2 regions of the Jeotgalibacillus sp. 10bf12 genome follow, and region 1 is predicted to be linked to the other one. Evidence: a T-box and tRNA genes for the amino acid it is inferred to sense, from the RefSeq annotation. Region 1 holds a T-box; the other holds one or more tRNA genes.
The links. The T-box of region 1 lies ahead of DH10bf12_RS15040 (valine--tRNA ligase). A T-box ahead of a tRNA ligase gene usually reads a tRNA of that ligase, here a tRNA-Val.

Region 1 (3,248 bases):
TCAGACGCGTCAGAATCCACTTGTCAGCGACTGACTTTTTACCGGTCAGGTCAATCTCGTCAAATGTAAGACCATCCATATTCATCAGTGCAAATCTTGATGCATTCCAGATCTTGTTGGCAAAGTTCCAGATTGATTCAACTCTTTCCATTGAGAAACGGAGGTCCTGACCAGGAGATGAACCGGTTGTCAGTACGTAACGCAGTGAGTCTGCACCGTATTGCTCAATCACATCCATCGGATCAATGCCGTTACCGAGGGATTTTGACATTTTACGTCCTTCAGCATCACGCACGAGTCCGTGGATTAGTACATCTTTGAATGGACGCTGGCCCGTAAATTCAACTCCCTGGAAAATCATACGGGATACCCAGAATGCGATGATGTCATAACCGGTTACAAGCGCTGATGTCGGATAGTAGCGCTGAAGATCTGCTGATTCTTCGTCCGGCCAGCCCATTGTTGAAAACGGCCAAAGTGCAGATGAGAACCATGTATCAAGCACGTCGTCATCCTGACTCCAGTTTTCAATATCTTCAGGCGCCTCTTCACCTACATAAAGCTCACCTGTCTCCTTGTGATACCATGCAGGAATCCTGTGTCCCCACCAGAGCTGTCGTGAAATACACCAGTCTCTAATATTCTCCATCCATCTCATATACGTATTTTCAAAACGGTTCGGTACAAAATTAACTTTTCCTTCAGTCTCCTGGATATCCATGGCCTGTTTCGCAAGCGGCTCCATTTTAACAAACCACTGTGTTGAAAGGTAAGGCTCAACAACAGCTCCGCTTCTCTCAGAGTGTCCAACTGAGTGCAGGTGCTCTTCAATTTCAAACAGTATACCGTCTTCCTGGAGGTCTTTTACGATCTGCTTGCGGCACTCGAAACGGTCCATACCTTTATATTTTCCTGCATTGTCATTCATTGAGCCGTCCTCATTCATGACAAGTACACGTTCGAGGTTATGACGGTTACCGATTTCAAAGTCGTTCGGGTCGTGCGCAGGCGTTATTTTTACAGCGCCCGAACCGAATCCCATATCCACGTAATCATCAGCAACAATTTCAATTTCACGCCCTACGATCGGAAGCTTTACAGTTTTGCCGATCAGGTGCTTGTAGCGGTCATCTTCAGGATGCACAGCTACTGCAGTATCACCAAGCATCGTTTCAGGACGCGTAGTCGCAATCTCAATATGACCGCTGCCATCAGTCAGCGGATATCTCATATGATAGAAGGCACCCTGCACATCTTTATGAATTACTTCAATATCTGAAAGGGCAGTTTTTGTTGCCGGATCCCAGTTGATAATATATTCACCGCGGTAAATTAAGCCTTTATTATAAAGGTCAATAAATACCTTTTGAACTGCTTTAGAAAGTCCATCATCAAGTGTAAACCGTTCTCTGCTGTAATCAAGCCCAAGACCGAGCTTAGACCATTGCGCACGGATATGCTGAGCATACTCTTCCTTCCACTTCCATGACTCTTCTAAGAAAGCTTCACGACCAAGCTCATAGCGGGATTTCCCCTGCTCACGGAGCTTTTGATCAACTTTTGCCTGTGTTGCGATTCCTGCATGGTCCATACCAGGGAGCCATAGGACATCATAGCCCTGCATCCGCTTCATTCTTGTCAGAATATCCTGAAGCGCTGTATCCCAGGCATGTCCCAGGTGCAGTTTACCTGTTACGTTTGGAGGCGGGATCACAATTGTATAGGGATCCTTACTTTCATCACTTCTTGCTTCAAATACTTTCTCCTTCAACCACCACTCATAGCGGCCCTCTTCAATCGCCTTCGGATCATACTTTGTAGGCATCGATGTTTCATTCATAGTAAAACCTCCATATTTAAAGTAATAGTCAGCAGCTTTTTCACAACAAAAAAATCCCGTTCGCCATAAAAGGACGAAGGGATTTGATTCGCGGTACCACCTTTTTACACAGACTGATCTCTGTGCACTCAATTAAGATAACGGCTTCTAACCGGCACCGGCTACTTAAATGTTCACCGGTACTGCTCACAGGCGACTTCTGCAGGATCAATTCTGGAAATTCTCTCACCAAATGAATTTCTTCTCTGAAGAACGAAAATCTGCATACTACTCCTGTTCAAGGCATCATATATATGCTCTATCATAATCAAAACGCTGCTGTTTCGTCAATAAAAATCGCAAAAAACCTCTTCCTGCATAAGATAACTAATAAAGTTTCAGGAGAGGAGTCAATGATGGGGAAGAAAATGTTTCCAAAGCCCAAACCGCCATGGTGGAGAAAATGCCGTTGTACACTTCAAAAAATCATCGTCCCGCTCTGTATCTTTCAAACAATCCGTTTACTGTTACTCCCTTCAACGATTGATGTACTGATACTCGGCTTTTTGGTTGGTGTGGCCTGTGTCCTTTATTTTGAATGGATTTGAGTTCCGGGAATACGGATCAGTTCGCCTCTATTAAATGGACGCCTCGATTCGAACTGGTTCACTTTCATCAGTTGGAGCATCGGAATTCCATATCGCTCTGCGACCGTTTCTGGTGTTTCATCCTGTTGAGCGATATGTATTTTTATTACTGTTCGCTCTTCTTCTAAGGATTTAACAAAACGCGTAAAAGTATCTTCACCTTTTTTCTCATTCTGATCTTCTTCAACAAATTCTTCTTCATCATCTACTTCTATTTCTTCTTCAACTTCAACCCTTACTTCTTCATTGAAATCTTTAATAACAGGTTCAGCTGTTATTTCAGGAATCGCCTCAAGTGTTTCAGGTGTGTCTTCAGGAGCTTCCTGAGCTGCCGGCTCTGGTACTTCAGTTTTTTCTGTTATCAACTGTTCAGTTTTCGTTTCTGTCTCCGGTTCAGCAATCCCTTCCCACTCTTCTAATGGATTAGGCAGCACCCTCGGCTCTTCTTCAGCTCTTTCAGGCTTCGGCTCTATTATACCTTCGATCATAATATCAGCAGTCACATTCAGCCTTCCGCTCTCCGGTATCTCATAGTCCACATGATCAATGTACACTTCAACATCCTGCTTTCTCTCCACTCTTGCAGATGAAATGGAGATAGAAAGCGGGAAGTGATGTTCAAAATAAATGAGATCCTCCATTACTACAGATTCCTGTACCTCTGTGTCCTGCAGTGCACGCAGTTGATCAGTCACCGGCTCATAACTGCCTTCTCCCGCTAAATGGAGCGTACCTTCCACTACTACCTGATCAGCATGTTCAGTAATGGATACACTCGGTTC
Region 2 (3,248 bases), 230 kb from region 1:
AACCCGTGTTACCGCCGTGAAAGGGCGGTGTCTTAACCGCTTGACCAACGGGCCTAAAACTGGCGGAGAAGGAGGGATTTGAACCCTCGCGCCGCTTACGCGACCTACACCCTTAGCAGGGGCGCCTCTTCAGCCACTTGAGTACTTCCCCGTAAAAATGGCTCCACAGGTAGGACTCGAACCTACGACCGATCGGTTAACAGCCGATAGCTCTACCACTGAGCTACTGTGGAACAAATATGGTGGGCCTAAGTGGACTCGAACCACCGACCTCACGCTTATCAGGCGTGCGCTCTAACCAGCTGAGCTATAGGCCCAAATATAATGGAGCGGGTGATGAGAATCGAACTCACGACATCAGCTTGGAAGGCTGAGGTTTTACCACTAAACTACACCCGCATACTCAAATGGGGCGACTGATGGGAATCGAACCCACGAATGCCGGAACCACAATCCGGTGCGTTAACCACTTCGCCACAATCGCCATGACAACAAAAAAGATGGCTTTGGACGGAATCGAACCGCCGACACATGGATTTTCAGTCCATTGCTCTACCAACTGAGCTACAAAGCCGTAAAATGGCGGTCCCGACCGGGATCGAACCGGCGATCTCCTGCGTGACAGGCAGGCATGTTAACCGCTACACCACGGGACCAGATAATTGCGGGGGCAGGATTTGAACCTGCGACCTTCGGGTTATGAGCCCGACGAGCTACCGAACTGCTCCACCCCGCGACGATATTAAGTTAAAAAAATGGAGGAGGTAGAGGGATTCGAACCCCCGCGGGCTGTTACACCCCTGTCGGTTTTCAAGACCGATCCCTTCAGCCGGACTTGGGTATACCTCCGTATGGATAAGACTATGGTGGACCTTGCAGGACTCGAACCTGCGACCGGACGGTTATGAGCCGTCTGCTCTAACCAGCTGAGCTAAAGGTCCTTTATTATATTGGTGGCGGCAGAGGGGATCGAACCCCCGACCTCACGGGTATGAACCGTACGCTCTAGCCAGCTGAGCTACGCCGCCCAATAAATAAAGTAACTTCATAAAATACATATGGTGGAGCCTAGCGGGATCGAACCGCTGACCTCCTGCGTGCAAGGCAGGCGCTCTCCCAGCTGAGCTAAGGCCCCATAATGATTATAAAAGATGGTCGGGAAGACAGGATTTGAACCTGCGACCCCTTGGTCCCAAACCAAGTGCTCTACCAAGCTGAGCTACTCCCCGTCGATTATGTGTTATTCTATGTATTCTTATGGCGCGCCCGAGAGGAGTCGAACCCCTAACCTTTTGATCCGTAGTCAAACGCTCTATCCAATTGAGCTACGGGCGCTGAATAGAGTAAGCGGAAGACGAGATTCGAACTCGCGACCCCCACCTTGGCAAGGTGGTGTTCTACCACTGAACTACTCCCGCATGGTAACTATTAAAATGGTGCGGGTGGAGGGACTTGAACCCCCACGCCTTGCGGCACTAGATCCTAAGTCTAGCGTGTCTGCCAATTCCACCACACCCGCATAAAAACATGGTGAGCCATGAAGGACTCGAACCTTCGACCCTCTGATTAAAAGTCAGATGCTCTACCAACTGAGCTAATGGCTCGAAAAAACTGGTGCCGGCAAGAGGACTTGAACCCCCAACCTACTGATTACAAGTCAGTTGCTCTACCAGTTGAGCTACACCGGCATAATGGTGGAGAATGACGGGCTCGAACCGCCGACCCTCTGCTTGTAAGGCAGATGCTCTCCCAGCTGAGCTAATTCTCCACGGTATTATGTAATACCGCCTAGCGACGTCCTACTCTCACAGGGGGAAACCCCCAACTACCATCGGCGCTGAAGAGCTTAACTTCCGTGTTCGGCATGGGAACGGGTGTGACCTCTTCGCTGTCATCACTAGACTATAAAGGCTCGCGCCTTCAAAACTGGATACGTTCATCAAAGTAAGGGATTTTCCGAGAATCAACCGATTTGGTTAAGTCCTCGATCGATTAGTATTCGTCAGCTGCACATGTCACCATGCTTCCACCTCGAACCTATCTACCTGATCATCTTTCAGGGATCTTACCACTTGCGTGTGGGAAATCTCATCTTGAGGGGGGCTTCATGCTTAGATGCTTTCAGCACTTATCCCGTCCGCACATAGCTACCCAGCGATGCCATTGGCATGACAACTGGTACACCAGCGGTGCGTCCATCCCGGTCCTCTCGTACTAAGGACAGCTCCTCTCAAATTTCCTGCGCCCACGACGGATAGGGACCGAACTGTCTCACGACGTTCTGAACCCAGCTCGCGTACCGCTTTAATGGGCGAACAGCCCAACCCTTGGGACCGACTACAGCCCCAGGATGCGATGAGCCGACATCGAGGTGCCAAACCTCCCCGTCGATGTGGACTCTTGGGGGAGATAAGCCTGTTATCCCCGGGGTAGCTTTTATCCGTTGAGCGATGGCCCTTCCATGCGGAACCACCGGATCACTAAGCCCGTCTTTCGACCCTGCTCGACTTGTAGGTCTCGCAGTCAAGCTCCCTTATGCCTTTACACTCTTCGAATGATTTCCAACCATTCTGAGGGAACCTTTGGGCGCCTCCGTTACTCTTTAGGAGGCGACCGCCCCAGTCAAACTGCCTGCCTGACACTGTCTCCCGGCCCGATAAGGGCCGCGGGTTAGAAGTTCAACACAGCGGGGTAGTATCCCACCAATGCCTCCACCGAAGCTGGCGCTCCGGTTTCTAAGGCTCCTACCTATCCTGTACAAGCTGTGCCAAAATTCAATATCAGGCTGCAGTAAAGCTCCACGGGGTCTTTCCGTCCTGTCGCGGGTAACCTGCATCTTCACAGGTACTATAATTTCACCGAGTCTCTCGTTGAGACAGTGCCCAGATCGTTGCACCTTTCGTGCGGGTCGGAACTTACCCGACAAGGAATTTCGCTACCTTAGGACCGTTATAGTTACGGCCGCCGTTTACTGGGGCTTCAATTCGCACCTTCGCTTGCGCTAAGCACTCCTCTTAACCTTCCAGCACCGGGCAGGTGTCAGCCCCTATACTTCACCTTACGGTTTCGCAGAGACCTGTGTTTTTGCTAAACAGTCGCCTGGGCCTATTCACTGCGGCTCTCTCGGGCTTGCACCCTAATAGAGCACCCCTTCTCCCGAAGTTACGGGGTCATTTTGCCGAGTTCCTTAACGAGAGTTCACTCGCTCACCTTAGGATTCTCTCCTCGCCTACCTGTGTCGGTTTGCG

Region 2: it has a tRNA-Val gene. The T-box ahead of DH10bf12_RS15040 (valine--tRNA ligase) is inferred to sense a tRNA for this amino acid. The anticodon was not compared.

Annotation. Positions count from the first base shown of each region.
Region 1 is NZ_CP200276.1:2,882,231-2,885,478, forward strand. Features, by position in the region: gene DH10bf12_RS15040 (valine--tRNA ligase) at 1-1,840, opposite strand, end outside; T-box leader at 1,907-2,130, opposite strand; gene DH10bf12_RS15045 (hypothetical protein) at 2,236-2,427, shown strand; gene DH10bf12_RS15050 (hypothetical protein) at 2,409-3,248, opposite strand, start outside.
Region 2 is NZ_CP200276.1:3,111,959-3,115,206, forward strand. Features, by position in the region: tRNA gene DH10bf12_RS16200 (tRNA-Glu) at 1-54, opposite strand, end outside; tRNA gene DH10bf12_RS16205 (tRNA-Ser) at 61-151, opposite strand; tRNA gene DH10bf12_RS16210 (tRNA-Asn) at 159-233, opposite strand; tRNA gene DH10bf12_RS16215 (tRNA-Ile) at 241-317, opposite strand; tRNA gene DH10bf12_RS16220 (tRNA-Gly) at 326-399, opposite strand; tRNA gene DH10bf12_RS16225 (tRNA-His) at 409-484, opposite strand; tRNA gene DH10bf12_RS16230 (tRNA-Phe) at 502-574, opposite strand; tRNA gene DH10bf12_RS16235 (tRNA-Asp) at 581-656, opposite strand; tRNA gene DH10bf12_RS16240 (tRNA-Met) at 663-736, opposite strand; tRNA gene DH10bf12_RS16245 (tRNA-Ser) at 757-849, opposite strand; tRNA gene DH10bf12_RS16250 (tRNA-Ile) at 865-941, opposite strand; tRNA gene DH10bf12_RS16255 (tRNA-Met) at 952-1,028, opposite strand; tRNA gene DH10bf12_RS16260 (tRNA-Ala) at 1,060-1,135, opposite strand; tRNA gene DH10bf12_RS16265 (tRNA-Pro) at 1,153-1,229, opposite strand; tRNA gene DH10bf12_RS16270 (tRNA-Arg) at 1,259-1,335, opposite strand; tRNA gene DH10bf12_RS16275 (tRNA-Gly) at 1,347-1,418, opposite strand; tRNA gene DH10bf12_RS16280 (tRNA-Leu) at 1,435-1,519, opposite strand; tRNA gene DH10bf12_RS16285 (tRNA-Lys) at 1,529-1,604, opposite strand; tRNA gene DH10bf12_RS16290 (tRNA-Thr) at 1,613-1,688, opposite strand; tRNA gene DH10bf12_RS16295 (tRNA-Val) at 1,693-1,768, opposite strand; rRNA gene rrf (5S ribosomal RNA) at 1,787-1,902, opposite strand; rRNA gene DH10bf12_RS16305 (23S ribosomal RNA) at 1,973-3,248, opposite strand, start outside.